4 regions of the Gemmobacter fulvus genome follow, and region 4 is predicted to be linked to each of the others. Evidence: riboswitches for the same ligand, from Rfam matches in the RefSeq annotation. Region 4 holds a riboswitch; each other region holds the start of a gene.
The links. Region 4 has a riboswitch for cobalamin ahead of KM031_RS09555 (TonB-dependent receptor plug domain-containing protein). Riboswitches for the same ligand answer to the same signal wherever they lie in the genome.
Positions count from the first base shown of each region.

Region 1: another riboswitch for cobalamin. It lies ahead of KM031_RS03280 (DUF1636 family protein); the one in region 4 lies ahead of KM031_RS09555 (TonB-dependent receptor plug domain-containing protein).
Region 2: another riboswitch for cobalamin. It lies ahead of KM031_RS19750 (aromatic ring-hydroxylating oxygenase subunit alpha); the one in region 4 lies ahead of KM031_RS09555 (TonB-dependent receptor plug domain-containing protein).
Region 3: another riboswitch for cobalamin. It lies ahead of KM031_RS22170 (CbtB domain-containing protein); the one in region 4 lies ahead of KM031_RS09555 (TonB-dependent receptor plug domain-containing protein).

Region 1 is NZ_CP076361.1:666,861-674,426, forward strand. Features, by position in the region: gene KM031_RS03240 (DUF6455 family protein) at 1-215, shown strand, start outside; gene KM031_RS03245 (YigZ family protein) at 271-630, shown strand; gene KM031_RS03250 (diacylglycerol kinase) at 740-1,102, shown strand; gene KM031_RS03255 (hypothetical protein) at 1,121-1,495, opposite strand; gene KM031_RS03260 (hypothetical protein) at 1,556-1,810, shown strand; gene KM031_RS03265 (CobW family GTP-binding protein) at 1,817-2,833, opposite strand; gene KM031_RS03270 (cobyric acid synthase) at 2,897-4,342, opposite strand; gene cobO (cob(I)yrinic acid a,c-diamide adenosyltransferase) at 4,558-5,196, opposite strand; cobalamin riboswitch at 5,235-5,443, shown strand; gene KM031_RS03280 (DUF1636 family protein) at 5,531-5,914, shown strand; gene cobW (cobalamin biosynthesis protein CobW) at 5,907-6,941, shown strand; gene cobN (cobaltochelatase subunit CobN) at 6,945-7,566, shown strand, end outside.
Region 2 is NZ_CP076363.1:270,748-278,313, forward strand. Features, by position in the region: gene KM031_RS19740 (CHASE2 domain-containing protein) at 1-20, shown strand, start outside; gene KM031_RS19745 (FAD-binding oxidoreductase) at 17-1,093, opposite strand; gene KM031_RS19750 (aromatic ring-hydroxylating oxygenase subunit alpha) at 1,098-2,336, opposite strand; cobalamin riboswitch at 2,453-2,644, opposite strand; gene KM031_RS19755 (hypothetical protein) at 2,737-3,213, opposite strand; gene KM031_RS19760 (UDP-2,3-diacylglucosamine diphosphatase) at 3,483-4,289, shown strand; gene KM031_RS19765 (ceramide glucosyltransferase) at 4,289-5,404, shown strand; gene KM031_RS19770 (DedA family protein) at 5,414-5,986, shown strand; gene KM031_RS19775 (glycosyltransferase family 2 protein) at 5,983-6,660, shown strand; gene KM031_RS19780 (FecR family protein) at 6,650-7,258, opposite strand; gene KM031_RS19785 (sulfite exporter TauE/SafE family protein) at 7,429-7,566, shown strand, end outside.
Region 3 is NZ_CP076366.1:85,040-92,605, forward strand. Features, by position in the region: gene KM031_RS22155 (heavy metal translocating P-type ATPase) at 1-1,458, shown strand, start outside; gene KM031_RS22160 (YqaA family protein) at 1,634-2,062, opposite strand; gene KM031_RS22165 (CbtA family protein) at 2,130-2,927, opposite strand; gene KM031_RS22170 (CbtB domain-containing protein) at 2,946-3,116, opposite strand; cobalamin riboswitch at 3,149-3,372, opposite strand; gene cueR (Cu(I)-responsive transcriptional regulator) at 3,385-3,873, opposite strand; gene KM031_RS22180 (heavy metal translocating P-type ATPase) at 3,886-6,354, opposite strand; gene KM031_RS22185 (heavy-metal-associated domain-containing protein) at 6,530-6,718, shown strand; gene copM (CopM family metallochaperone) at 6,774-7,196, shown strand; gene KM031_RS22195 (cobalamin biosynthesis protein CobQ) at 7,257-7,566, opposite strand, start outside.
Region 4 is NZ_CP076361.1:1,956,498-1,964,063, reverse strand. Features, by position in the region: gene KM031_RS09580 (DUF6925 family protein) at 1-869, opposite strand, end outside; gene KM031_RS09575 (adenosylcobinamide amidohydrolase) at 862-1,530, opposite strand; gene KM031_RS09570 (ABC transporter ATP-binding protein) at 1,527-2,285, opposite strand; gene KM031_RS09565 (FecCD family ABC transporter permease) at 2,282-3,265, opposite strand; gene KM031_RS09560 (ABC transporter substrate-binding protein) at 3,262-4,110, opposite strand; gene KM031_RS09555 (TonB-dependent receptor plug domain-containing protein) at 4,097-5,974, opposite strand; cobalamin riboswitch at 6,106-6,319, opposite strand; gene metH (methionine synthase) at 6,508-7,566, shown strand, end outside.

The DNA.
Region 1 (7,566 bases), 1.3 Mb from region 4:
AGGCGGTCACCGAGGGCTGGCTGAAACGCAGCGAACTGGCGGCCATCGTCAACCGCTGCCAAGGCTGCGACAGGGCCGAACGCTGCACCGCCTGGCTGGCGCAGGCCAGCCGTGCCAGTGCCCTGCCCGCCTTCTGCCGCAACAAGGCCGAAATCGAATCGCTCGCCCCCGAACTGCCTGCGCAGGACGCGGCGCGCTGCCCCCCATTGGCTTGATCCATCCGCCGCGTTAGCCTGCACCGACAAATGCGACCGGAAAGACCAGAGCAGGATGCGGCAGATCGAACAGGTGGTGAGCGACCGGGGCTCCAAATATGCCGTCTCCGGCGGGCCGGTGTCCGGGCGGGCGGGCTGCGATTCCTTTGTAGCCGATCTGAAACGGGTCAAGAAATACGCCAAAGCCACGCATAACAGTTGGGCCTGCCTGTTGTCAGACGGCGGGCCGGTCAAGAATGACGATGGCGAAAGCGGCGCGGGCGCTGTGATCCTGCGGATGCTGGAACGGGCCGATCTGCGCGATACCATCGTGGTGGTGACGCGCTGGTATGGCGGCGTGCATCTGGGTGGCGACCGCTTCGCCCATGTCGTCACCTGCGTGCGCGCCTTTCTGGAGGCCGAGGCGAAAGGCTGATCTGCGTTTCATGGCCTGCGCCTGCCCGTCTCCACCCCAAGATGCAGGCCAATCCCGTGGACAGGCCGGGGCGATCCTGCGAGATAACCGCAAAAGGCAGGAGACGGATATGTTGGCATGGATCGGGGCCGAGCTGCGGCGGCTGGGCAATACGGCGCGGTGGTCCTGGCAGGGCTGGTGCGCCGCCTGGGCGGGCGAAAAATCGCTGCGGCAATGGGTCATCGTCAATGTCCTGTCGGCCCTGCTGGCCGTCACGCTGGATCTGACGCCGGGCGAACGCGCGCTGATCCTGGCGCTCGGGCTGCTGATCCTGGTGGCCGAGCTAATCAATACCGCCATCGAAGAGACGGTGGATTACATCTCGACCACCCAGGATCCGCGGGCGGGCCGTGCCAAGGATTGCGGCAGTGCCGCCGTGGCAGTGACGGCGATTGCCGGTGGCGTGGCCTGGCTGGTGATCCTGATCGGCTGATCCGCCCGCCTGCCCCCGTCAGGCGTGACGCCAGAGGTTCACCAGAAAGCACAGCACCCCGGCCAGAATGGCCAGTTCGGCCAGCGGGAACACCGGCCCGATGCTTTCCGCCGCCACACGCCCGCTCATCATCAGGAACAGCGCCAGCAGCAGCACTAGCGCACCGATCTGATGCAGCCAGAAGTGCGCCCGGCCCAGCACCCCTGCCGCCATCGCCGGGAGCACACGATAGGCCAGTCCGAACACCGCCATCAGCACAAACCCCAGCAGGTTAATATGCGCGTGAACCGGCGACAGTGAATGATCGCCGGAAGCCCCCATGTGGCTTCCCAATCCGATGCCGACAAGCAGATACACAGTACCGATCAACAGGAAGTTGCGTGAAATGGCCATGACGGTTTTCCCTGCTCTGGTGCGCAATCCCACAGCGCCCGTCCAGACTATCACGGTTTCGTGAACAGATCGAGCCTGCCACGCATCTGCCAAGCGCCTGCCGCACCCGAGACCTGCCGAACAGAACCCGCGACCGACCGGCCGCGCATCGAGGCGGCGCTTGTGGGCGGGCTGACCAGCGGCGAGGCCATCGTGGCTCGTTATCTGCGCGACAATGGCCTGACCCAGATGTTCGATCTTGAAGGCCCGAACCGGCTGTTTCTGATCTCGCTCGACGATGCCACGGGCATCGCCGCCCGCATCGAGGGGGCCTGACGCGCCCTACCAGCCCTGCCCCACCTGCCGCAACTCCGGCAGGAATGTCGTCAGCATCGGCGGCAACTGGTTGCGCCCCGGCCCGGCGGCAATCACCACCAGACGCGAGCCTTCCATGCCCTCGGGCCAGACAGGCAGGCTGCGCGGCGGGCTGAGGATATGCTGCACCACATGGAACACGGTGGGACGGCCCGGCAGCTCGGCAATCTCCACCAGCCCTTTCAGGCGCAGCAGATCGGGGCCGAAGGTCTGTTGCAACGCGCCAATGGCCATCTGCATCACCCGCGCCTCGATCGGCTGATCCGCCATGAAACAGAAGGCGGTCACGCTGTCGCCATGGTTGTTGGCACTATGGGCATGATGGCCGTGATGCTGCGCAAAGCGCAGCCATTCGGCCACTTCGGGCGGCTTTCCAGCCACGTCATAGGCCGCGAGCGAAAACAGCGCCTCGGGCGTCAGATCCGCCGCCGCAACCACACGCGCATTGGGGGCCACCCGCTCCAGATGCGCCAGCACCGGCGCAGGATCGGCCAGATCGGTTTTCGAGATCACCAGCAGATCTGCCACCCCGACCTGCCGCCGCGCCTCTTCATGCGCCGCCAGCGTGGTCAGCGCATGGGCGGCATCCACCACTGTCACCACCCCGTTCAGCACGAAATGATCCAGTATCATGTCATTGGTCATGAAGGTCTGCATCACCGGGGCCGGATCGGCAAGGCCGGTCGTCTCGATCACGATCCGGCTGAATTTCGGACCGGTGCCACTGTCGGCCTCATCCTTCAGGCGCAGCAGGGTCAGCCGCACATCACCCGACACCGTGCAGCAGATGCAGCCGGTCGAGGCGGCAAAGGCCCGGTCGCCCACACCCTCCATCAAGCCGCCATCGACATCGACCGCGCCGAATTCATTCACGATCACCGCCGTATCGCCAAAGCCCGGCGCAGCCATCAGCCGGTTCAGCAAGGTGGTTTTGCCCGCGCCCAGAAAGCCGGTCAGGATGGTTACGGGAATACGGTCGGTCATCGGCATCTCCTGTCACACCGGCGCATGGGTAGTGGCATCGGGCGCAGGCGGCAAGAGCCCGCCTTACCGCGCCAGTGCCAGAAGCCCGCCGACATCCAGATGCGCCTCCAGATGATCGGCCAGCGCATCCAGCGTCGCCTCCACCGTCGCCCCATAGCGCGCCTGTGACGGCGCGGCCCCAAGCGCGGAAAGCCAGGCCGCGCGGAACGCATCCGAGGTGAACATGCCGTGCAGATAACTGCCGGTGATCCGCCCGTCCGCCGAAACCGCCCCCTCCGGCTGCCCGTCGACAAAGGCAAACGGCCGGGCACGCGCCGGACCTTCGGTGCGGCCGATATGGATCTCATACCCTTCGACATCAAGCCCGCTGGCCGCATGGGTGGCGCGGGTGCGGGTCAGACGTTTGTCCGGCGTCATCAGGGTGGTGACATCGAGCAGACCCAACCCCGGCGTCTCGCCTGCCGGGCCCTCGATGCCGTCCGGATCCCGCACCACATGGCCCAACATCTGATAGCCACCACAAATGCCCAGAACATGCCCGCCGCGGCGCACGTGCGCGGCCAGATCAATGTCCCAGCCCTGCGCCCGCAGAAATGCCAGATCGCCGCGCGTGGATTTGCTGCCGGGCAGGATCACCAGATCGGCATCGCCGGGGATCGGCTGCCCCGCCGCGACCATGGACAGCGCCACCCCCGGCTCCTGCCCCAGCGGATCGAGATCGTCAAAATTGGCAATGCGCGACAGCGCAAGGCAGACCACCTTGAATCCGCCCGCGCCGCCCGCCTTCGGCAGGTCCAGCGCATCTTCGGCGGGCAGCCGCGCCGCATCGGCAAAGAACGGCACCACCCCATAGCCGCGCCAGCCGGTCTGCGCCGCGATCAACGCATAACCCTCGTCAAACAGCCGCACATCGCCGCGAAACTTGTTGATCACAAACCCCGCGATCATCGCGGCATCCGCAGGATCCAGCACCGCCTTGGTGCCCACCATCTGCGCAATCACCCCGCCGCGATCAATGTCACCCGCCAGAATCACCGGCACATCCGCCGCACGGGCAAAGCCCATATTGGCAATGTCACCGGCCCGCAGATTGACCTCGGCCGGGCTGCCCGCCCCCTCGACAATCACCAGATCATGCGCCGCTTTCAGCCGCCCGAAGCTCTCCAGCACCGACGCCATCAGACCGGGCTTGAGCGCGGCATAGTCCCGCGCCTTCACCGTGGCCACCCGCCGCCCCTGCACCACCACCTGCGCCCCGACATCGGTCTCCGGCTTCAGCAGCACCGGGTTCATGTCGGTCTGCGGCATCAGCCCACAAGCCAACGCCTGCAGCGCCTGCGCCCGCCCGATCTCGCCGCCATCTTCGGTGACGGCGGCATTGTTCGACATATTCTGCGGCTTGAACGGCGCCACCGACAGCCCACGTCGCCGCGCGGCCCGGCATAGCCCCGCCACCAGCAACGACTTGCCGACATTCGATCCGGCCCCCTGGATCATCAGTGCCGTCATTGCTTCCCCCCGGCCTCGGCGCGGCGGGGCGTGCGGAAGCCTCCGGCGGGGATATTTTCAACCAAGATGAAAGCAGACGGACAGCAACACGCAGCCCTCATGGAACCTCTCCACAACAAGGCAGGCCGCGCCCCCTTGCTGCTTTCATCTTGGCACAAATATCCCGGGGGTTTGGGGGCTGGCCCCCAATCCGGCAGATCAGCAGCAGCCACGGATCAGAACTCCACACCCTTCTGCCCCTTGATACCCGACCGGAACGGGTGTTTCAGCAGGGTCATCTCCGTCACCAGATCGGCCAGTTCGATCAACTCGTCCTTCGCGTTGCGTCCGGTCAGGCAGACATGGGTCAGCGGCGGTTTCTCGTCGCGCAGGAACGTCACCACCTCAGCCACGTCGAGATAGTCATAGCGCAGCGCGATATTGATTTCGTCCAGCAGCACGAAGCGGATCTCGGGATCGCGGATCAGTTCTTTCGCCTTGTCCCAGCCCTTCTGCGCCATCGCGATGTCGCGGGCGCGGTCCTGGGTTTCCCAAGTGAAGCCTTCGCCCATCGCATGAAACTGGCACAGGCCGCTGAAATGCCCTTCGATCAGCCGCCGCTCGCCGGTATCCCAGGCGCCCTTGATGAATTGCACCACGGCGCAGGGCATCTCATGCGCGATGCAGCGCAGGATCATGCCGAAGCCGGACGAGCTTTTGCCCTTGCCCGCGCCGGTATGCACGATCACCAGGCCCTTTTCGCCCTCCTTGCCCGCCATGATCTTGTCACGGGCGGCTTTTTTCTTGGCCATCTTCATCGCATGGCGGGCATCTTCGGCGCTCACATCCGTGGTCATGTCGCTGTCATCCGTCATGTGACGTTCCTCTGCCTTGACAATGGGGGGCCTCGTGCCTCAGGTGAGGCGGCGCTGGTGCCTGATTATGTCAGGCGAAGAGGGAATGCGACAGGCAATGCGACGCACCATGCGCCGATGCCGAAGCGCAGCCGCCCCCGCGACCGTGACCGGAGAGACCGCATTGCCACTGGGAAACCGGGAAGGCGGCGGTCAGGGGGAAACCCGCTCTGCAAGCCGGGAGACCTGCCAGCGCAGTGTTGAAACGGGCGGACGGGGTGTTCCGCGACCGGCAGAGGCGCCATGCGCCCCTTCCGTTTGCCAAATGCCCCCTCGCCCAAGCCGGAAGAGAGCCATGGCCAGCGCCACGCTTTACGTCTGCACCACCTGCCGCAGCGGTCTGCCTGCCGATCCGGAGGCGCCGCGTCCGGGTGCCGTGCTGCATGCCGCCCTCGCCGGTGCCGATCTGCCCGAAGGGGTGACGGTCAAGGGGGTGGAATGTCTGTCGGCCTGCAACACCGGCTGCGCGATTGCGCTGTCGGCCCCCGGCAAATGGACCTATGTTTACGGCCATCTGGATCCGGCGGCGCATCTGGCCCCGATCCTTGACGGCGCTGCCCGCTATGCTGCATCGGCGGATGGCCTCGTGCCATGGCGCGAGCGGCCCGAGATCTTCCGCAAGCAAAGTCTTGCCCGCGTTCCGCCTTTTGAAATTCCTGTGGAGACCACCGATGTCTGACCTCGCCAAAATCCCCGTTACCGTGATCACCGGCTTTCTCGGGTCCGGCAAGACGACGCTGATCCGGCATCTGATGGCCAATCCGCAGGGCAAGCGTTTGGCGGTGCTGGTCAATGAATTCGGCACCGTGGGGGTGGATGGCGACATTCTGAAATCCTGCGCCGATGACAATTGCCCGGTCGAGAATATCGTGGAACTGGCGAATGGCTGCATCTGCTGCACCGTGGCCGATGATTTCATCCCCACCATCGAGGCGCTGATGGCGCTGCCGCAGCGCCCCGATCACATCCTGATCGAGACCTCGGGCCTTGCGCTGCCGAAGCCGCTGCTCAAGGCGTTCGACTGGCCGGCGATCCGCTCCCGCATTACCGTGGATGGTGTGATCACTCTGGCCGATGCCGAGGCGGTGGCCGCGGGCCGCTTTGCCCCCGATGTCGATGCCGTGGCGGCCCAGCGCGCCGCCGACGATTCGATCGACCATGAAACCCCGCTGTCCGAAGTGTTCGAGGATCAGCTGGCCTGCGCCGATATCGTTCTGCTGTCGAAGGCCGATCTGGCGGGCGAGGCGGGCCTTGCCGCCGCACGGGCAGTGATCGAGGCGGAAACCCCGCGCAAGCTGCCGATCATCGCCATGACCGAAGGTGTGGTGGATCCGCGGGTGGTTCTGGGCCTCAATGCCGCCGCCGAGGATGATCTGGCCGCGCGGCCCAGCCACCATGATGGTCATGACGATCACGAACATGATGATTTCGACACCGTGGTGATGGAACTGGGCGAAGTGGCCGACCCGGAGGCGCTGCAAGCCGCCATTCAACGTCTGGCGCGCGAACAGCATATCCTGCGGGTGAAGGGTTATGTCGCGGTCACCGGCAAGCCGATGCGGATGCTGGTGCAGGCGGTGGGCGAGCGGGTGCGCGCGCAATATGACCGCCCTTGGGGCACCACGCCGCGCGCCACGCGGCTTGTGGTGATTGCAGAGCATGATCACGTCAATGAGGCGGCCATCCGCGCCGTGCTGGAGGGCTGATCCTTGCATGTCGTCTTCCGCGAAAGCCATGGGCTGGAGGAAACGGACGCGCCGTTCGATCCGGGGCAAAGCCCTGCCGATCTGGTGGTGCTGTCGTTTTCCGACAGTGATCTGGGGGCTTTCGCGGCGGGCTGGTATCGTGCGGGCGGCAAACTTCCCGGTCTGCGGCTGGCGAACCTTGTGGCGCTGCGCCATCCGCTGTCGGTGGATACCTATGTGGAACAGACGCTGGCCGGGGCCAAGGGTATCCTGATCCGGCTGATCGGCGGCGAAAGCTATTGGGCCTATGGGCTGGCGCAGGTGCAGGATCTGTGCCGCCGCCACGGCATCGCGCTGGCGGTGCTGCCGGCCGACGGGCGCGCCGATACGCGGCTGGATGCGCTGTCCACCTTGCCGGTGGGCACGCTGCGCCGTCTTGCCGCCCTTTGCGACGCCGGGGGTGCTGTGGCGGCACAGGCGGCGCTGGCGCAACTGGCGCTGGCGGCGGGGCTTTATGCCGGGCCGGTGCCGGGCGACAAGACCCTGCCCGATTGCGGCTGGTATGATCCGGCGCGCGGGGTGCTGCCAGGGCCAGAGGACGTGGGGCCGGAGGGCGCGGGGCCGCTGGTCGTGGTCAGCTTTTACC
Region 2 (7,566 bases), on a different replicon from region 4:
CGTTATTTACGCTGCCTTAAACCTCGACGGCGATCTGCCCCATCGGATGCGAACAGCAGGCGAGGATATAACCTTCGGCAATGTCATCATCCGAAATGCCGCCATTGTGCACCATATGCACCTCGCCTGCGGTTTTCTTCACCTTGCAGGTGCCGCACAGGCCAAAGGTGCAGCCCGAAGGAATGTTGAGGCCGGACCGTTTCGCCACCGCCAGCACGGTATCGGTTTCGCCGCAGGCCACAGTCAGCCCCGAGGCGCTGAAGGTGATCTCGGCCTTGGCACCTTCTTCGGGCGACACATCGTTGATCACCGGGGCCTCGGCCTCGGTCGACACCGGCGCGCCAAAGCTTTCCTGATGGTAATGCGCCATGTCGAAGCCGATGGAGGTCAGCATTTCGCGCACCCCCTGCATGAACGGCTCCGGCCCGCAGCAGAACACCTCGCGGTCCAGATAATCGGGGGCCATCAGCCCCAGCATGATCTGGCTCAGACGGCCCTTGTAGCCGGGCCAGGCGCGGAAGGCATCGGTCTCTTCCACGGTAAAGCGCAGCTGCAATCCGGGCACGCGGTTGGCAAACTGTTCCAGCCGTTCCCGAAAGATGATTTCCGACGGGCGTTTGGCGGCATGCACGAACACGATGTCGGGCATTTCGCCCGAATCCCAGGCCCAGGTCGTCATCGACATCATCGGCGTGATGCCCGATCCGGCCGAGATGAACAGGTATTTTTTCGCCGGGGCGCGGTGAAAGCTGAAAATCCCGGCAGGGCCAAAGGCCTTGATCTTCATGCCGGGTTTCAGGTTGTCCAGCATCCAGCGCGTGCCGATCGAAGTGACCTGCGCCTTGACGGTGATCGAGATCGACAGCGGGCGCGAGGGCGACGATGAGATCGTATAGGTGCGCTGCACATTGCCGCCGGGCACAGGAATGTCGAGCGTGATGAACTGCCCCGGCTGATAGTCGAACCACGCGCCCGAGGGCGCGCGGAAGGTGAAGGTGGCGGTATCATCGGTCTCCGGCACCACCATGGCACATTCCAGCAGCTCGCTGTCATTCCATGGCGCGGCAGACCAGTTCATGCGGTTCTTGCCCATGCGCTTACTCCGCCGCCAAGGCGGGCTTGGGGGCCAGCCGTTTGCTCATCACGTTGCAATACCAGTCGACGAACTGGATCACGCCCTCTTCCTGAATGGTGGAATAGGGGCCGGGCTCATAGGCGGGCGACAGGATGCCTTTCTGGTTTTCTTCCACCACCTGACGGTCCTCGTCATTGGTGTTCAGCCAGACGCGGGTCAGCGTTTCCAGATCATAATCCACGCCTTCCACCGCATCCTTGTGCACCAGCCATTTGGTGGTGACCTCGGTTTCGGTGGGCGAAATCGGCAGGATGCGGAACACGATGGCATGATCACCAAGGAAATGGTTCCAAGTGTTGGGATAATGGAAGAACAGCAGGCTGCCCGCATCATTGAATGGCATTGCACCCATGCGTTTGGCCACGGCGGCCTTGGTCGACATGGTATAGCTTTCGGCGTTGTTCAGCAGCGGGATCCGGGCCAGACGCCATTGCATGTCGGGGTGGTTCACAAAGCGCGACGGCAGACCGGCCGCTTCGCAGCGTTTCCAGTGATCCAGAATGTCGGGGCTGGCGGAATCCGGGCCTTCCATCGCCGTCATGCGCGGATTGTCGGAATAGGTGCGGCACAGCGAGGGGTGCGAACCGCCACAATGGTAGCATTCGCGGTTGTTCTCGATTACCAGCTTCCAGTTGCCGTTTTCCACGATGGTCGACGAAAACGCGACCTTGGCATCCTTCAGCCCCGAGGGGGCGAGATAGGACATCAGCTTGGGCGCCAGATCGCTGATCGGCGGCGGCACTTCGGCCAGACAAATGAACACCATGCCGCCCAGATCGACGCAATGCACCTTTTTCAGCCCATGCGCGGCGGGATCAAACCCTTCCTGCATGTCACGCGCATAAAGCAGCTTGCCGTCCAGATCATAGGTCCACTGGTGATAGGGGCAGACAAGCTTCGGCGTGGAGCCGGTTTCCTTGGCGCAGAGCCGCTGGCCGCGATGGCGGCACACGTTGTGAAAGGCGCGGATCATGCCATCATTGCCGCGCGTGATGACCAGCGGATAGGCCCCCACTTGCAGCGTGGCAAAGGCCCCCGCCTTGGGCAACTCGCACGAAGGCACGGCAAACAGCCATTCCCGATAGAACACATTCTCAAGGTCCAGGGCATAGACGCCCGGATCACAATAGAGGGCTTGCTCCAACGCATAGTCGGGGCGACGCGCAGCAAGGCGCGAGAGGGTCTCGGATTGGCTCAGCATTTGGCACCTCGCTAGGCCCTGCGCCTCCCCGCGCCGGACCGGATCATTCAGTTGCGAGGGGTTGGTGCGGTGCGTCCTGCCTCCTCGCAGGGCCAGCACAGCAAACCCGCCCCCGGCGGTTACGTTCCTGCAAGGCTGGTTTCCGGGCTGGGGGAGCGGGCTTTCCACCCACGCGCGACGCCTTCCCAAGGGACCCCTCAGTGGCTTTCGTCGCGCTCTCCCGTTACCGTTGCGGGGGCAGCGCCGGCTTTGCACCGGCTTCCCAATTCTCCGCTGTTTCCAGCGGCACCTTGCCAGCCAGAACTATCCTGAAAGCGACGGGCACCATGTGCGGATTGCGACATTGCGGCATCCAAAACCGGACAGCGATGCAGATGCCGGGGCGGCGGAATTTGCCGGGTCAGGCGCGGGCAGGCGGTGCGAGCCGTGCCAACTCTGCCGCAGCGTCAATCAGCGGCCCCACCGGGCGGGAATCACACAGCATCACCGCATGGGCGATGGCCTGTCCGGGCTGCGCGCGGCGGGTGTGATGCAGCACATGCAACAGCAGCTGTTCGGGCTTGGTCAGCACGGCGGCGCAGCCTGCGCAGAACGGGTTGGAATAGCGGAACCCGTCCGACCGCGAAATCGCCATGACATGCACCATCTGCACGACGGCGGCGCAGATCCTGTCGCCCTGGATCGGGCCGAACTGCACCCGCGCGGCATCTTGCGGCTCCATCACCAGGGGCGGCAGGTTCTGCGCCATCTGGGCGAAGACAAGCCGCATCACATCCAGGCATTGCCGTTCGAACAGATCAAAGACGGCATCGCTCAGCAGCGATTCGCTGGGGCCGGGTGTGCCGCAGCGGCGGGTCTGGCGGGTGGAATATGTCATGTCTGGCCTCGCGCAAAGGGCACCGCGCCGCAGCCGAGGGAGGGGGCGCGCGGTGCCGAGTGTATGAATCTGCCTCGGTCCTTCGGCTTCTGTGGCCGCCTGTCGACACTGGGTGATAATTTCTTACTAAAACAGTATGGAATGTCAAGTGCCGGAATACACGACCCGTTGCCGGGCGTCAGTTTCGCGGCATTGCAGCATCACAGTCACAAAACCGTGGCATGGCGATGCGACACAGGGTCGACCGCAGCCTTCTGTGAGCTTTGCCCATGCCCCGTCCCGCAGCCCCCCGGCATCACCGCAGCCTGTTTCTGTCTGACCTGCATCTGGGGGCGCTTGGCTGCCGCGCCGATCTGATCCGCGACTTTCTGGAAGCGAACAGTGCCGATACCATCTATCTGGTGGGCGACATCCTCGACATCTGGCATCCGCTGACGCTGACCTGGGGCCCGGCGCAGGACCGCATCATCGCCCTGTTGCGCCAGCGCGCGGCTGAAGGGGCGCGGCTGGTCTATCTGATCGGCAATCACGATGCGCCGCTGCGCGGGCCGCAGACGGCCCCGGCGGCGCAGGATCTGCCCGCCGAACTGGCCGAGGCGGTGACGCATCTTGCCGCCGATGGGCGACGTTATCTGGTGCTGCATGGCGATATCTGTGACGCGCGACTGTTGCGCTGGCACATCTGCACCCGTATCGGCAGCCGCATCGACGGGCTGCTGCGCGCGGCGGATCGCGGGCTGCGCCGGGTGCGGCGCAATCTGCGCCCCGAAGACCGCAGCCCGGTCGAATGGCTGCTGACCGCGCTGAATACGGTGCTCTATGCGGGCAAGGCGCATGAGCGGCGCTTGATCGCGCTGGCGCGGGGCAATGGCCATGATGGTGTCATCTGCGGCCATTTCCATGTGGCGGCGCTGCATGGCGACCATGGGCTGATCTATGCCAATTGCGGCGATTGGGTGGATAGTTTCACAGCGATTGCCGAAGACGCCGAAGGGCGCCTGTCGGTGCTGGGCGGGCGCGAAGCTCTGCGGCAGGCCGCAGCCCAGCCCGATCTTCTGGCCGAGGGGGCGGCATAATGCTGGCGCTGGTTCTTGGCGGCGTTGCGGTGCTGATGCTGCTGGCCCATCTGCTGACCGTCTGGCTGGCGTTGCCCCGGTCTGCGAAGCCATCGTCGCATACACCATTGACCCCGATCCTGCTGCTGCGCCCGGTGTGCGGGCTGGACCGTTTCGATCCCGAAACGCTGGCCTCGACGTTCCGGCAGGATCACCCCGACCATGAGGTGATCTTCTGTGCGGCGCGGGCGGATGATCCTGCGGTGCCGGTGGTGCGCGGCCTGATCGCGGCGCATCCGCAGGTGCGCGCCTGTCTGATGATCGGAGAAACGCGGATCAGCGGCAACCCGAAGCTGAACAATCTGGTCAAAGGCTGGCAGGCGCGGGATACCGCATGGGTCGCCATGGCCGACAGCAATCTGCTGCTGCCGCCGGATTACCTGCGCCAATTGGCGCAGACGTGGCACGAGGATCGTGGACAGGGCGCGTGCGGGCTGGTCACCTCGCCTGCCGTGGGCATCCGCCCCGATGGCCTGTGGGGCGCGCTGGAATGTGCCTTTCTGAACACCAATCAGGCCCGCTTGCAACTGGCGGCGGATCGGCTTGGCGTTGGTTTTGCGCAGGGCAAAACGCTGTTCTGGCACCGCGACCAATTGGAGATGGCAGGTGGCTTGCCCGCCCTTGGCCGCAATCTTGCCGAAGATGTTGCGGCCACCAAGGCCGTGCGCGGCTTGGGCCTGCGGGTGCGGCTGACGGCGCGCCCCTTTGCCCAACCCATCGGTGTGCGCGGCTTCGCGCAGGTCTGGGCGCGGCAATTGCGCTGGTCCAAGGTGCGGCGTGACGGTTTCCCGGGCCTGTTCGCGCTGGAGCCGCTCAACGGTGCGCTGATCCCGGCCTTGGCGCTGGTGTCGGCGCTGGCCCTGGCGGATCTGCCGCTGTGGCCCGCGCTGGTCTATCTGGCGGTCTGGTATGGGGCCGAGGCGCTGCTGGCGCGGGCGCAGGGCTGGCCGATGGGGGGGCGTGATCTGCTCGCCTTGCCGCTGCGCGATGCGCTGATGCCGGTGATCTGGGCGGCCACCTTTCGCAGCCGGGGGTTTGAATGGCGCGGCACCGCCCTTGCCCCGCAGGCAGAATGAGCGGCGCATATGTTCACCCCTGACGCCGCGACCCAATTGATCAGCACCTATGGCCTGTGGATCCTCGCGCCCGCAGCGGTGCTGGAAGGGCCCATCGTCACGGTCGTGGCGGCATGGCTGGCCCAGATCGGGCTGCTGGATCTGCGGGCGGTGCTGATCATGGTGGTTGTGGCGGATCTGATCGGCGATGTGCTGCTTTATGCGCTGGGGCGGGGGCTGTTGCCTGCATTGCCGGATCGTCTGCGCGCCCGGCTGGGGTTGGGGCAGGCGCGTCTGGAACGGCTGGCCACGCATTTCAGCAATCATGGCGCGTCGTCGCTGATCCTCGGCAAGCTGACCCATACGGCGGGCGCTGTCGTGCTGGTGGCCGCTGGCATGGCGCGGATGCGCTTTGTCCCCTTCCTTCTGTGGAACACGGCGGCGACGCTGCCCAAATCGCTGGTCTTTGCCGCCCTGGGCTGGAGCCTTGGCGACGCCCATGCCCGGATCGAGGACTGGATCGCCAATGCCTCGCTTCTGCTGCTGTTGGCGATTGTGCCGGTGGTTCTGGTCTGGCTGTGGCGGCGGCGGGTGGTATCATGACGGCGCGCCTGTCCTGCATCGTTCCGGCCTATAACGAGGCGGCGCGTATCGGCGCGGTGCTGGCGGTGTTGGCCCCTCATCCGTTGCTGGCCGAGGTGATCGTGGTAGATGATGGCTCGTCGGACGGCACGGCAGATATGGCGATGCGCCATCCGGTGCGGGTGATCCGGCTGCCGGGCAACCGCGGCAAGACGGCAGCCTTGGCGGTGGGGCTGGCGGCGGCGCAGCACGATGCCGTCATGCTGATCGACAGCGACCTGAGCGGGCTGACGGCGGCGGATGTCACCGCGCTGGCCGCGCCTGTGCTGTCGGGGCAGGCCGATGCCACGATCAGCCTGCGTGGCAATGCGCCGGGCCTGTGGCGCTGGATCGGGCTGGATTACATCTCGGGCGAGCGGGTGTTTTCACGCGCTCTGCTGGCAGGGCAGGGGGAGGTGCTGCGCCGCCTGCCGAAATTCGGCTTCGAAGTGTTTCTGAACGCGATCTGGATCCGGCAGCGGCTTCGGCTTGCCGTGGTGCGCTGGCCGGGGGTGTCGAGCCCCAGCAAGGCGCAGAAGCGCGGCGTGCTGGCGGGGCTCTGGGCCGATGCCGCCATGCTGGCCGATATGGTCCGCACCATCGGCCTGCCCACGGCGCTGCAACAGATCCTCCGGATGCGCGGCGTCAGGGTGTAAGGCCCAGCCCGGCAAAGGCTTCGGCAATGCGGGCCTCACCCCAGCGGGCAACGGCAGAGGGCGCGGCCCCGGCGCTGGCGATATCCACACCCTCGCCCGCCAGCAGCGTGCGGCTGGCCCCGGCGGCTTGCACCACGACGCGCCCGCGTGCCACGAACACGCCGTAAGTGCCCCGGCTTGGCCCGGCAAAAAACCGGGTGCCGCGCACGCCGATCTGCGCAAAGGCGCTTTGCACGGTCAGATCCAGCGGGGGCAGATCATCGGGGCGGTCAAAGACCACGGCCCCGCCGATGCTGATGACGCCGCCCAGATCGGCGGTAAAGCGATCAATGGTGAACTGCGCATCGGGGCCAAGATGGATCTGGGTCTGCGTGAACAGCTCAAGCGTCGCAAGGCTGTCTGCTGCCGTCGCCACCATATCGCCCTCGGTCAGCGGATCGTCGGGGTGCAGGGGATAAGCACCGCCTGTGCGGGTCAGGGTGGCGGTGCCGGTCAGGCTGCGCGTGGTGCCGATCGGCTCTGCCGCCCAGAGCCTGCGCGGCAAGACCGACAGGGCAGGGCTGGCAAGCAGCAGGCGGCGCGTCAGGGCAATGGGCATGGCAACCCCCTTTGATGATCTGCGCCGACCCTATCAGCTGTCGGAGCGGCTGCGAAGTGTCTCAGGGAACAGTCCGGATCGACAGTTTTGTCGACAATATGTGCGCGTGGCCTTTCCAACCGCAGCCCCAAGTAGTTTAACCAGTGTCGGACCAGACCGGATAGACAGCGATGTTCCTTGATACCGCCCTGCTGATCGTGGCCGCCTTCGGGGCGGGTGTGCTGAATACCATTGCAGGGGGCGGCACGTTTCTGACCTTTCCGGCCTTGGTCTTTACCGGCGTTCCGCCGGTGATTGCCAATGCCACC
Region 3 (7,566 bases), on a different replicon from region 4:
CGCCCTGGCGACGCTGTGCCAGTCGACGGCGTGGTGATCGAAGGTCATTCATCCTTGGACGAAAGCATGCTGACCGGCGAGTCGATGCCGGTCGAAAAAGGTCCGGGCGATGCAGTGACCGGGGCCACCATCAACAAGAACGGAAGTCTTGTTATCGAGGCTGGCAAGGTTGGCGCCGACACCGTTTTGGCGCAGATCGTGGCCATGGTGTCGAACGCGCGTCGGTCGCGTGCACCAATCCAAGGGCTGGCGGATCGGGTGTCCGCAATCTTCGTTCCGACCGTAGTTGGGATCGCATTACTGGCCTTTGCGGCCTGGATGATCTTTGGCCCCGAGCCAGCCCTGGTCTTTGCCATCGCGTCGGCGGTGTCGGTGCTGATCATTGCCTGCCCCTGCGCGTTGGGTCTTGCCACGCCAATCTCGATTACGACGGCGGCTGGACGCGGCGCTCAGGCGGGTGTGCTGATCAAAGACGCTGAGGCGCTGGAGCGGATGGCGGGAGTCGATACGCTGATAGTCGACAAGACGGGCACGTTGACTATGGGCAAGCCCAAGCTCACCAATACGGTGACGCTTGGGGACGTGGCAGTCAAAGACCTGTTGTCCCTTGCTGCGGCGCTGGAACGTGGGTCGGAACATCCGCTTGCCGAAGCCATTGTTGAGGGGGCTGACGCGCAGGGCGCGTCCCGGCAAGAGGCTACTGGATTCGAGGCGGTCACTGGCAAGGGTGTGCGTGGCAAGGTCAATGGTCGCGCGGTTGCGCTTGGCAACGCAGCCATGATGCAGGAAATGGGCTTGGACACTGCGCGCGCGGAGACGCAGGCGGACACTTTGCGCGCCGAAGGCAAGACCGCGATGTTCATTGCTGTCGACGGTGTGCTCGCAGGCATCGTCGCTGTCGCAGATCCGATCAAGGCGTCGACCGCACAGGCGATCAAGGAACTGCATGCCCAAGGGCTGCGCGTTATCATGGCGACCGGCGACAACGAACGCACCGCACAAGCTGTAGCGGGCAAGCTCGGCATAGATGAGGTGCGCGCGGGAGTGTTGCCCGAGGCCAAGAAAGATCTGATCGACCAGTTGCGCCGTGAAGGTCACAAGATCGCCATGGCCGGCGACGGCGTGAATGACGCGCCTGCGCTGGCGGCAGCGGATGTCGGCATCGCCATGGGTACCGGGGCTGACGTCGCGATGGAAAGCGCGGGCATCACGCTTTTGGGTGGCGACCTGATGGGCATTGTCCGAGCGCGCAAGTTGGCACGCGCAACCTTGCGCAATATTAAGCAGAACCTGTTCTTTGCCTTTGCCTACAACGCACTTGGCGTACCGATCGCAGCCGGGCTCCTTTATCCGATAACCGGCCTTCTTCTGTCGCCGATGATCGCGGCGGCGGCGATGAGCCTGTCCTCGGTCTCAGTCATCACCAACGCATTGCGTCTGCGCAGGGTTGATCTCTGAGGGGCAAGTCTTAGCTGGAAAACCGTACACTTGGGAAAGGTCTGCGAGACCGAGCGTCAAGCCGAGCCGGACAGGGTTTCGAAAAGAACCTGATGCCCGGAACCGCACTGACGGCCTTTGATTGCGCCAGTATCCCAGTTAAGAGAACCTGCCCTTTGGGAACTATCCGTGACGATCAGACGACCGAAAGCGTCACGAACGCAAGAGCAGCGTAGCGACTGAACTTCGCAAGTGTGACGATCAGTATAAACCGCCAGAGCGGTTCCCGCATCATGCCTGCGGCAAGCGTCAGAGGGTCACCGATGATCGGCAGCCACGACCCGAACAGGCTTACCCACCCCCAACGGCCATACCAGCCCTGGGCCTGAACAATTTGCCTTGCCGAAAACGGGAAACGTCGATGGTCGGAGAAGCGCATCAGAAACCGTCCGATGGTCCAGTTGACCGCCGCACCAAGGACGTTGCCCGCCGTTGCGACCAATAGAAGCAACCAAACGGGCTGTGTCCCGGCGAGAAGCAGTGCAACAAGCACGGCCTCGGACTGTGCCGGGATCAACGTGGCGGCGATAAACGCTGCGAAGAAAAGACCCGTCAGAGCAAGCATCAGTTCAGGTCGCCGTTGGCCGGCAGCGTTGCGGGCGGCCCGGCTGAGGACGTTGTTCGCACAAAGGTCACGTTCTTCCCGGGCGATCAAGGTCAGGTCTCGCTGTGTCGGCATGCCGACCGGGCAAATTCTTGCGAACCGCTGACAAACCAGACATCCGGGCCAAAGTCATGCCGAGCACGATCCAGCCAACAAGATTGGTACCGATTACGCGGGCGGAAAACAGCGCCGAAAGTTCTGGTGGCACGACTGCGGCAAGGTTCTCGTCAATAGTTGGTGCTCCTACGACATGAGGCAACAGTCCGATGACCAAAGCGGCAAGAAGCGCTGGCGGCTTGTGCCACAGAACGATCAAGCCCGCGCCTGCGCACGTGGCGATGGCAGTCGAAATCCACCAGACCTGACGTGCTTCAAGGTCAGCCGCCGGCATGCCGGGAAGTTCCGGAGGTAGGCCAAGTGCAGGTGCAAGGCAAAAGGCCGCAAACCCGATCAGCGCAATGCCAGGCCATGATACGTGCTGCGTCCGGCCGACGGCCGGGAGGGCTGCAACTGCGGCAGAGGCCAGAAGGCCAAAGCCGCCCCATGTGAGGACCAAGAACAGCATGGTCTGCAAATTGCGCGACACGTCTAGGCTATTGCCTGCAACCATGTCTGGATGCGCGTTGCCGACAGTAGCAGGTTCTTCAGCAGCGATAACTGTCGTTTTTGATGGTGCTGCGTCAGTCACCTGCAGAACAAGCTCACCAGTCTCGTATCGTTCGGCCTGACCGATCAGGGGCTGGATCAGCCAGAACTGCAACACGGCCGTCACGAGGCCCGCGACTGCACCAGCAATCAGCCCGCTTGAAAGCAGGGTCTTGGTCATCGTCAATCTCCTGTCAGATCAGTGGCAGGGAAAGCCGGTGGCGTGCCGGGTGTCATGCGTCGAGGCGTGCAGGGTATCCGGTGACGAGAACCCGGCGACAAACAACAAAAATGTCCCCAGAAAGGCCGTGGTCAGGATCGGGCGCAGCATGCCCGCAGTTTGCGTGATCGCTTGAGTGGTCGTGGTCATGGCTATCTCCGCCCGTCACACCCGACGGGATGTTGTTACAGTGGCGTCCGGCCGGTCTCCTGGCTCGCGGGGTCACACGTCCCTTCGCCTTCCCGGGCAATTTGGCCCAGTGGCATAATGAATGGACGCTACCGCATACAGTCGCGGGGGCGGCTGGGGCTTCGGGTGCCGCAATTGGGTCCACCCTTCCCCATTCCCGATTGAGTTCGGGGGTTCTACACCCCATGAACGCCGAGCCTGCAGACCGTCACGCTTCTGTGGTGCAATGTCAATCCACGGGTTGATGTTGGCGTGGGCGCGCATCGGCCAGTCTTCCAGAACGAGACAGACCAGTCTTCTTCTCTATTTCAGCCCTACTTGCGGGGCTGGGGCCATTCCCGAGGTCAGCCAGAATTGGACAATCTGGCCGATGATCCCCGCAGCATTCATCGGCGAGTTGCTGCAAGGTTTCCATCATGGCCTGCATCTCGCTGATTTTCCGCTCCAGCCCGGTTATCTGCTCCTGTGCCAGACGCTTCACGTCGCTACTCTGGCGGGATCGGTCTCGCCAGAGCGCCAGCAGTTCCTCGATTTTCTCTACCGGAAAGCCAAGGTCGCGAGAGCGCCGGATGAAGCGCAGCATTTGCACTTCGGTATCAGAATAGACGCGGTAGCCCGAACCGGTGCGCCCTGCCGCAGGGATTAGGCCTGTAGACTCGTAGTAGCGGATCATCTTGGCAGATACGCCCGAGGCTTTTGCGGCTTCACCAATGTTCATGATCTGGCTCCTTCAGGCTTGATTAGGGGCAAAGCGGCGCAGACGCAGCGCGTTGCCAAGAACGAAGACCGACGACAGCGCCATCGCGCCGGCGGCAAAGATCGGCGACAGAAGAATTCCGTAAACCGGCCAAAGCGCCCCGGCGGCGACCGGGATCAGGGCGGCATTGTAAGCAAAGGCCCAGAACAGATTCTGCCGGATGTTGCGCATCGTGGCCTTCGAGAGCGCAATGGCGTCGGGCACTGCGGTAAGACGCCCCGACATCAACACCACATCGGCAGCCTCGATGGCGATATCTGTGCCTGTGCCAACTGCAAGCCCCACGTCCGCCTCAGCCAGAGCCGGAGCATCGTTGATCCCGTCGCCGACATAGGCCAATGTGCCAAGGGCCTTCAGCCGCTTGACGGCGGCGACCTTTCCGTCGGGCAGGACCTCGGCCACGACCTCGTCGATGCCCAACTGCCGTGCGATGGCCTGCGCCGTGCGGGCATTGTCGCCCGTGATCATCGCAACCTTCAGGCCAAGCACATGCAGGGCCTTGATCGCCTGGGGTGTCGTTGCCTTGACCGGGTCGGCAACGGCAAGGATCGCCGCCAATTTGCCCTCTATCGCGGCATAGAGAGGCGACTTGCCCTCATCCGCTAGCCGGACCGCGATATCGGCAAAGACCGCCACATCCAGACCGAGCTTTGCCATGTAACGGTCGGCCCCGATGTCGACCTGCGAGTCGCCGGCGCGCGCCAGGACACCATAGCCCGTGACGGCGGCGAATCCGGTCACTTCGGGCAGGGTCAGGTTCTCCTCCTTTGCTGCTGCCACGATAGCGCGGGCAATCGGGTGTTCTGATTTACCCTCGACCGCCGCGACGGCGGCCAGCACCTGGTTACGGTCAAAGCCGGGGGCAAGGTGAAGATCCGTTAGGCTGGGTTTGCCCATCGTCAGCGTGCCGGTCTTGTCAAAGGCCACCACCTTGACGTCTTGCAAGGCCTGCAACGCTTCACCCTTGCGGAACAGGATGCCCAGTTCCGCGCCGCGCCCGGTTCCGACCATGATCGATGTCGGCGTGGCCAGCCCCATTGCACAGGGGCAGGCGATGATCAGTACTGCCACGGCGTTGACAAGGCCAAAGGTCAGGGCAGGCTCAGGGCCAAAAACCAGCCAGACGATAAAGGTCAGCGCGGCCAGTGCCATAACCGCGGGCACGAACCACATGGTCACGCGGTCCACCAACGCCTGGATCGGCAGCTTTCCCCCCTGGGCGGCCTCGACCATGCGGATGATCTGGGCCAGCATCGTCGCTTCGCCCACCGCCGTGGCGCGAAAGGTGAAGGCACCGGTCTGGTTGATCGTGCCACCGGTCACGGCGCTGCCAATCGTCTTTTCCACCGGCAACGGTTCGCCCGAGATCATGCTTTCGTCGATCCAACTGGCCCCTTCGGTCACTTCACCGTCGACCGGCACCCTTTCGCCGGGGCGCACCTCGACCAGATCGGACGGACGAACCTCGGCAATCGGCAACTCGACCACAGCACGATCTCGGAAAACCCGCGCCGTCTTGGCCTGCAATCCGACCAGACGCTTGATCGCCTCAGAGGTTCGCCCCTTGGCCCGCGCTTCGAGCGTGCGGCCAAGCAGGATCAGCGTCACGATGACGGCCGCCGCCTCGTAGTAGACGTTCACCGTGCCTGGTGGCAGCAAAGTGGGGACGAAGGTTGCGATCAGCGAATAGCCATAGGCGGCTGAGGTGCCGACAGCGACAAGACTGTTCATGTCCGGGGCAAACCGCGCCAGCGCGGGCAGCCCCTTGGCAAAAAAACGCAAACCCGGGCCAAAGAGAACCGCCGTCGTCAGGGCGAACTGCAGATACCAGCTGTTCTGCATGCCGATCGTGTTCATCACCGCCATATGCACCCATGTGAACAGGTGCGATCCCATCTCCAGCAGGAACACCGGCAGGCTCAGCGCGGCGGCGATCCGCAGATCCCGCCTCAGGGCGCTTTCCTCGGCGGCCTTGCGCAAGGTTACCTCCTCCGACAGATCGGCGGCGGACACGGCCAGACGCGCATAATATCCCGCATCTTCGATGGCACGGATCAGGGCGGCAGGATCGGCCTGTCCAATCACATGTGCCAGCTCGGTTGCCAGATTGACCGAGGCATAGGTTACCCCGGACACAGTTTTCAGCGCACGTTCCACCCGGGCGACGCAAGAGGCGCATGTCATGCCCTCGATCTGCAGATCGACAGGGCGAGAGGTAACGTCATAGCCCGCATCCTCGACAGCCTTGACGAGCAACGCACGGTCAACGGCTGCGCCCTTCACCTCTGCCCTTTCGGTGGCGAGGTTGACCGACGCCGATTGAACGCCGGGCACCGCTTTCAGAGCGCGCTCGACACGGCCGACGCAAGAGGCGCAGGTCATGCCCTCCACGTCGAGAACGAATTTCTCTGCCTCAGCAATTGGCAATGTAGTCGCCTGCATGTTCACAGCGGAACTCCTTCGGCATATGTTTCCGCTATTCGAGATAGGGCTTCCCATGATGGTAAGGTCAAGGGCTGTTTTTTGTTTTTTCACTCACGGGTTTGTGCTCTTGACCTTACAACGATGGGAAGCCCCATATGGTGTTGCATGAGACGGAACCCTGAAGGAGGTACTCATGCAGTTCCATATTGAGAACATGACCTGTGGCGGCTGCGCACGCAGCGTGACCAAGGCAATCCAGTCGGTTGATCCGACCGCCGAAGTCAATGCCGATCCCGGTGCACGCAAAGTCGATGTCAAATCCTCGGCTCCGCGCGACCAACTGGTTAACGCCTTGACCGAAGTTGGCTATGCACCTGCGTGATCGCGCTAGCTGGGCCATGAAGATAAAGTTTAGAAAGTAAAAGGAAGAAAACGATATGAAGAAGATTGCAACCGCTGCCGTGCTGGCCGCCGTGCTGGCCGCAGGAAACTATGTCTATGCCCAGACCGACAATATGGCAGGGATGGACCATTCAGGCATGAACATGGGAACCGACGGCATGACCATGATGAGCCACGCTGCCATGATCCCGCCAGAACTGGCCGACAACGCAGCCGTGAAAGGCTATGCCGCCGCGATGGACGCCATGATGGCCAATATGGCTCCCTATACCGGCGATGCCGACGTCGATTTCGTCAAAGGCATGATCCCGCACCATCAGGCTGCCATCGACATGGCGAAAGTGCAGCTTGAATTTGGTACGGATCCCGAGATGCGCAAGCTGGCCGAAGAAGTCATCGCGGCCCAGGAAGCGGAGATTGCCGACATGAACGCCTGGCTTGCCGCGAAAGGCATGTGATCAAACTTGCGGTGTGGGCATTGTGGCCAATGATCACCTTGCCCGCAGCATTCTTGCCCGTCACCCCATGCCGTGCAGTCCATGGAAGCCACCGGTGAGGATCACAGGCACGACGATCAGGGCTGCGGGCGCCAGGATCAGCGCCCGTTGCCATGCCCGCCTGAACTGCCAAAACAAGAATAGAGCGAGCAAGACAACCAACCCGACCTCGAAGACCGCGAAAACGTCGCCGTAGAAGCGCTGGTCCCAGTAGCTGACCGGGCTTCGGAAGATCCAGTCAGACAGCGGCCAGAACTGGCGTCGAGCGTCGTCGTGATGGGTTACGAAATCCGCTACAGCGTGAAGCAGACCAGACCCCGCGAAAGCACGA
Region 4 (7,566 bases):
AGACGGGTGGCGGGCTCCGGCATCCCATCCGGCATCTGGCCTGCGGCAAGCGCCGCCGCGACAGCGGATTTGACCCCAGTATACTCGATCGGACCCCAGGCGGCCAACAGCCCCTGAAACGCGGCAAAGGCAGCGGGATCAAACGGCTTGTCCTCGCCCATCGGGCCGATCACCGGATTTGCCGGATGAAAGCCGGCGCAGGGCACCCAGCCTTCGGGGATCGGCGCATTGGCTGAATGGGTGCGCTTGGCGCGCAGCAATTTGGGCAGCACATGGGTATGCGGCCCTTCGGGCGACACGCCGCCGGTATCCGGGCCGCCGATCTTCTGAAACACCTCAACCCGCCCGATCCGCGTCAGCGCCACCCGATGTGGGTGCGCCTTCAGGATCGCCGCCATCGCCGGATTGCCCGGCTCGAACAGAGACCGGCCCGCCTGTGCGCGCAGCACCGCCAACAGCTCTTCATCCGCCGTGCGGATACAGAAATCCACCTGATACTGGGCCAACCCCATGTCAAACAGGATCGCGTCCTGGTCTTGCGGGCGCAGTGCCGCGCTATCCGGGCCAAGATCCGTCAGCACCCGCCGCTGGCCCATCACCGCCCCTGGCGCGGGCAGGCACAGCGCCACCGCCTGCGACCAGCGGTGGCTGCGCGGGCTGAGCGCCTCATAGGCCACCGGGCGCACACCCTCCAGCCGGTCGATCCGCACCCCGCCCCTTTGGGTCACCTGTGCCAGCGGGGCAAGCGGCGTGGGCGGGGCCTCGCCCGCCACATGATGAAATTCGGCAATCGCGCCAAAAGACCCCATATTCCAGCCGGTTTCGGCCTGTGTCAGCCCCTGTTCCAGGCATATGTGCAGATCAGCCATCGCTCTCGTCTCCTGTCAATTTCGGGGGATCGCCGAGCCAGTCAGCCGCCCCGGCGCGCGTCGCGCGATAGACCGCAGCGCCCAGAGCCTCGCCAATTTCGGTGTGCAGACCCGCATAGTCATCGCGCCCCGGCGGGGCCGCAATGGCGAGGCAATCGGTGCCAGTGCCGGTGGCCCGTCCACCCGGCAGCCGCAGATCGGCATCCATGATCGCAGCGGTGCGGGCCTCGGCGGCGATGCTGATCGCCTCGATCAGTCCGGTCTGGCTCAGCCCCCGGTCCAGCTGCACCGCGATGTTGATGGTGCCCCAGACGGCATGGGGGCGCAGCACACGTTGCCCGACCCGTTCCGCGTTCGACAGGCCGACCGTCGCCACACAATCGGCCCGGCAGTCTCCCACCGTCTGCACCGCCTGATGATAGCGCGTAACATCGCGCGAGGTGAGAAAGGCAATCGCATCCCCGGCCCCCGTGCGGGCCAGTTCCGTCGCCAGCCAGTCGCGCACATCCAGCGTTTCCGGCAGGTCGGCATTGCGCACCTCACGCCACAGGATGCGCCGCGCCATGGCAAAGCCGGGGCGGTTGATCGCCCAGCTCAGCACCTGCATCTCCTGCCCCAGATCGCAGCTCAGCCAGGGGCGATTCAGCGTGACACGCATCATCGCAGCACCTCCAGCGGCTGGAACACCGGGCCATCCGCCGTCTGCTCGAACCAGGCCGAGATCGCGAAACTGTCGCGCAACAGCGCCGGGGTCAGCACCGCCTGCGCCGGGCCATCGGCCACGATCCGGCCCGCGTCAACCACGATCAGCCGGGTGCAATGCCGCACCGCCAGACTGAGATCGTGCAACGAGACGATGACGGCGCAGCCATCCTCCGCCAGCGCCGCAAAGGCCTGCATGGTCGCAATCTGATGGCCGGGGTCCAGCCCGGCAATCGGCTCGTCGACCATCAGCAGGGGCGCTTCTTGCGCCAGCGCACGGGCGATCAGAACCCGCGCCTGCTCGCCTCCCGAAAGCTGCGTTGCGCTGCGGTGGCGGAACGCTTGCAGATCCATCCGCGACAGCGCCCGATCCACGGCGGCAAGATCGGCCTCCGATGCCCGTTGACCGGGGGCAAGATGCGGCGTGCGGCCCAGCGCAACCAGCGTTTCCACCGAAACCGGCCAGGCAATTTCGCGCGATTGCGGCATCCAGGCGGCGGCACGCGCCCGCTGCCGGGGCGGCATCTGCGCCAGCGACGACTCGCCATGATGCGGCACCAGCCCAAGGCAGGCCCGCATCAAGGTGGTCTTGCCCGCCCCGTTCGGGCCGATCAGCCCGATCACCTCGCCCGCGGTCACACTCAGCGAAATGTCATGCAGGACCGGCCTGCCGCGCCGCGCTACCCCAAGGCCTTTGACAGAGAGCAGGGTCATGGTCCGGCCCTCCGGGTGCGATAGATCAGATGCAGGAACAGCGGCGCGCCCACCAGTGCCGTCACCACGCCCAGCTTAAGATCGCGCGCGGGCAACAGCAGCCGCACCGCGATATCGGCGGCGAGCAGCATCACCGCGCCGCCCAGCGCCGAGGCCCATAACAGCCGCCCCGGTCGCGCGCCCACATACCCGCGCAGAAGATGCGGCACCACAAGCCCGACAAACCCGATGGTCCCCGCCACGGCCGTCGAGGCCCCCACGACCGCCGCCGTGCCAAAGATCAGCACAAGGCGCAGCCGCGCCAGATCAATGCTCAGCGCCTGCGCGGCATCTTCGCCCAGCGTCAGCGCATCCAGCCCACGGCCAAGGCTGGCCAGCAAGGCCGCCCCGGCAAGGATCAGCGGCAGCGCAATCCAGACATGCGTCATCGAGCGGTCTGCCAGCGACCCCATCATCCAGAACACGATCTCATTCGCCGCAAAGGGGTTGGGCGACAGATTCAGCACCAGCGAGGTCAGCGCCCCGGCCAGTGCCGATATGGCAATGCCCGCGAGGATCAGCGTCAGCGACCCGCCGCGCGTCCCCGACAGCGCCAGAACCAGCAGCACGCCGATCAGTGCCCCACCCAGCGCCGCAACCGGCAGCGCCATGGCCACCGTGGTGGCAAGCCCGGTCTGGATCGCCAGCACCGCGCCCAGCGCCGCCGAGCCTGACACGCCGATCAGCCCCGGATCCGCCAGCGGGTTGCGCAGATAGCCCTGCATCGCCGCCCCGGCCAGCCCCAGCGCCGCGCCAATCATCACCGCCAGCAGCGCGCGCGGCAGGCGGATTTCGCGCATCACCAGCGTCAGCGGGCTGCTATCGCCGACGATCAGTGCATGAAGGCTGGCCACCGGACCGATACGCGCGGGGCCAACCACCAGCGCCACCCCGAACAGCAGGACAACAAGCGCCGTCAGGCCCAAGAACAGCCGCATCATTGGTCCACCTCGATCAAGGTGCGGCGCAGCTCGGCCATTTCGGCCACAGCGCGCAAGACATAGGGGGTGCCGCAGACCCAGTCGCGGTCGGTGACATGGCCCGAGGCGTGATCGTCCTGCATCGCCAGCAGGGCGGGGTGGCGCAGCACCTCTTCCGACCGCGACGCGCCCGGAAAGGGGCGCCCGGTGATCACCGCCTCCGGGGCCGCCATCACCAGCACCTCCAGCGGCAGGATGCCGCCGCTGTCATAGCCCGCCTCTGCCGCCACATTGGCCAACCCCGCCGTGGCGAGGATCTGCCCGGCCAGAGTGCGGTCGCCCGAGGTATAGCTGTTGGCGGCATAAAGGGCGGCGCGGGGGCGGTGCGCCACCGCCTCCTGAAAGGCAGCAAGATCCGCGTCATAGGCGGCAACGATCTCTGCCGCGCGGGCGCTCTGACCCAGCACCGCGCCCATGCGGATCATGCCATCGCGCACCTCTTGCAACGAATTGGACGGCTCGAATGTTTCCACCGGCACGCCCAGACGGCGCAGCATGTCGACCGTCGCGCGCGAGGTATAGGTGCCCGCCAACACCAGATCGGGCTGCATCAGATAGACCTCTTCGGCCAGCCCGTGATTGACCGGATAGGCCCGTGCCTGATCTGCCATCGCCGACCCGCGCGGATCGGCGGCGAGATAAGAGACCGAATGAAGCTGCCCCGGAGCCGCCATCAACATGGCAAGCTGATCGGTGCACAGGTTCATCGACACCACGCGCGCCGGGCCATCGGCCAGCGCACTGGCGGGGGCGCAGAGCAGCGCCCCCGCCAGCAGGATCCGTCGCAAAGCATCAGAATTTGGCATTGAGCCCCACATATACCGCCCGGCCCCGCGTCGCGTAGCCCCAGACATCGGTCACATCCGCATCAAACGCATTTTCTACCCGGCCCGTCAGCTGAAGCCGATCGGTCAGATCATAGCGCGCGGTCAGGTTGACCGTGGTGAATGCGGGCAATTCCACCGTCTGATAAGCGCCCCAGAACTGGGTGTCGAAATTGCCCGACACATGCCGCAGATCCGCCGATACGCTGCCCCTGCCGCCAAAGCTGTCCAGCGTTGCGCCCAGTGCCACCTCATGTCGGGGGCGGCGCACCTCGCGGCTGCCATCGGGGTTCTGCGCATCCAGATAGGTATATCCCAGACGCAGCGCCAGCGCGTCAGTGGCCTGCACCTGCCCCGCGACCTCCAGCCCCCGGCGGTCGCTGTTGCCGGTCTGGTTGACATAACTGAAGGTGCCCGGCCCGGTGCTGACCGCAGTGATTTCATCGGTGAGCGTTTCCTTGAACAGGGTCACATCCACCGTGCCGCGATGCCCGAACACCGGCAGTTCCACGCCCAGATCCAGACTGCGGTTGCGTTCCGGCCGCAGATTGGGGTTGCCGCTATAGCCGAAGGCATCGGCATAAAGCTCGAAATAGGTCGGGTTGACGATGCCGGTTCCGGCAGAGCCATGCAGACGGATATCACTTTCGGCAAAGGTGTAAGACAGGCCGAGCGTCCAGGTGCGCGCATCCTTGAACACGTCGTTATTGTCAAACCGCGCGCCCGCCTGCACATCCAGCCCCGAGTCCAGACTGCCCCGGTATTCCAGCGCAACCGAGGTCGCCTCGCGCCCGTATTGCGGGTTGGAACTGCTGGCGTCGCGCCGGTTTTCCAGCAGCAGGTTGACCAGATTGTCGGCGGTCGCAACCGCGCCGTCGAGCCCATAGCTCAGCCGGTATTTCAACGCATCGGTGCTGGTCCGGGTGAACGGCGCACCATTGGCGCTTTGTTTGTTCTGCGTCGTCTCGGCGGCCAGACGATGCGTCAGCCGACCGTTCATCATGCTGTATTCGGCAAAGACCCCGGCAGTCAGCTCGTCCCGGTCCGCGAACTGGGTCGGGTCATCAACAACATACGAAGGGGCATCGACCGCCGTGTAGGAAGTGCTGTCGTAATCATAGCTTTCCTGCGACCGCCGCGCGGTGAAGCCCAGCGTCAGATCTTCACCCAGCGCATAATCACCCGACAGGATGGCGGTGGTGCGGTCCAGACCATCCTTTTCGCCGCCGTCGCCGGATTGATCAAAGCCCCGGTCATCGGTCCGCGACAGCGACAGCGACACCCCGCCCTGCGCGGTGCGGTGCGACAGGAAGGCGCTGGCGGTGGTGCCTGCGCCCAGCTCGATGCTGCCGCTGGCGCTGCTGCCCGCGCCGCCTTTGCGGGTGATGATGTTGATGACCCCAGCCGAGGCATTGGAGCCGAAATACACCGATTGCGGGCCGCGCAGCACCTCGATCCGTTCGATATTCGCCGTCTCGATGCCGCTGAGGATATATTCGCCATCACCCCCCGCCGCCGCGATACCGTCGATCAGGATCAGGGTGTGATTGCCCTCACCGCCACGGATGCGCACCTGGGTAAAGCTGTTGCCCGATCCATTGACCGCCACGCCCGGTACGGCGCGCAGCGCGTCCTGCACCGTGGTGATGCCCCGCGCGGCAATATCCTCTGCCGTGACGATGCTGGCCGCGCGGCCATAGCGTGCCGCCTCGATCGGCGACAGGCCCCCATTCAGATAGATCGGCGGAAACTCGACCACCTGCTGTGCCTGTGCCGGAAGGGCACTGAAGGTGAGGCTGGCAACCGAAGCCAGAAAAACTGGGGCCGGAAAAACGGAACGCGACATGGCTATCCCTCATCTGCGGCCGCAAGGGACCGCGCTGTCAAACATGATGTCAGATGAGGGCAAAAGCCCCCCGCAGACGGTGAGATCACCACGCGCGGAAGGTCCGCAGCCCGAAACGCCCCACGCGTTCGGACAGGGTGAGCACCTTGGCAGGTCTCCTGACTCGCGGGTCAACGCTTGGCCGGACCTTCCCATCACACTTTGTGCGACAGTGGCATTTCCCGGCTTCGCTCTCCGCCTACAGTTGCGGGGGCAGTTGTGGATTTGGCACCTGATGGCTACGCCGAACCACATTCCCTATTAACCGGATGGCGCACCACCCGGACCAAAGCCCCTGATGCTTACGGCCCGCTGCCGCGTTTGTGAATACCCAAATTTTCAGCGGATATCTGACACCCCTGCGCCGCTCTGGGCGCAACATCATGCGCGGAATTCATGTTCTCCATGAGAAACATGAATTTGGATACCGTTCCGCTTTGCGATAGAAGGCGCTTTTGCACCTTGGTGCCCCCCTGCCGCCGACCGGAGCCTGCATGTCATCCCCTGCCCGCCTTTCCCCCGTCTTTGACCGTCTGGCATCGCTGGCACGCGACCGCATCCTGATCCTTGACGGCGCAATGGGCACGCAGATCCAGAGCCTTGGTTTTGGCGAGGCCGAGTTTACCGCCCATGGCGCGGGCTGCGCCTGCCATCCGCCGATGTTCGGCGAAAAGCCGCATCCGCAACAGGGCAACAATGATCTGCTGATCCTGACCCAGCCGCAGGCCATCGAGGATATCCACTACCGCTATGCCAAGGCCGGGGCGGATATTGTGGAAACCAATACGTTTTCATCCACCTCGATTGCGCAGGCCGATTACGGGCTGGAACATCTGGTGTACGAGCTGAACTTTCACGGCGCGCGTCTGGTGCGGCAGGCGCTGAACCGCGCCACCGCCGAGGATGGGCGCGAACGTTTTGTGGCAGGTGCCCTGGGGCCGACAAACCGCACCGCCTCGATGTCGCCGGATGTGAACAACCCCGGCTACCGCGCCGTCACCTTTGACCAGTTGCGCGCCGCCTATGCCGAACAGCTGCGCGGGCTGATCGACGGTGGCGCGGATCTGATCCTGATCGAGACGATCTTTGACACACTGAACGCCAAGGCCGCAATCTTTGCCTGTGAAGAAGTTTTTGCTGCCAATGGGTTACGCCTGCCGGTGATGATCTCCGGCACCATCACCGACCGTTCGGGGCGCACCCTGTCGGGGCAGACGCCGACGGCGTTCTGGCATTCGGTGCGGCACGCCGCTCCGGCCACCATCGGGCTGAACTGCGCGCTGGGGGCCGCCGAGATGCGCGCGCATCTGGCAGAGCTGTCGGGCGCGGCAGAGACGCTGATCTGCGCCTATCCCAATGCGGGCCTGCCCAATGAATTCGGCCAGTATGACGAAAGCCCGGAGTTCATGGCCGCCCAGATTGCGGAGTTTGCCCGCGACGGGCTGGTGAATATCGTGGGGGGCTGCTGCGGCTCGACCCCCGACCATATTCGCGCGATTGCCGAGGCCGTGGCCAAATATCCGCCCCGCGCCGTGCCGACGCATACGCCGCTG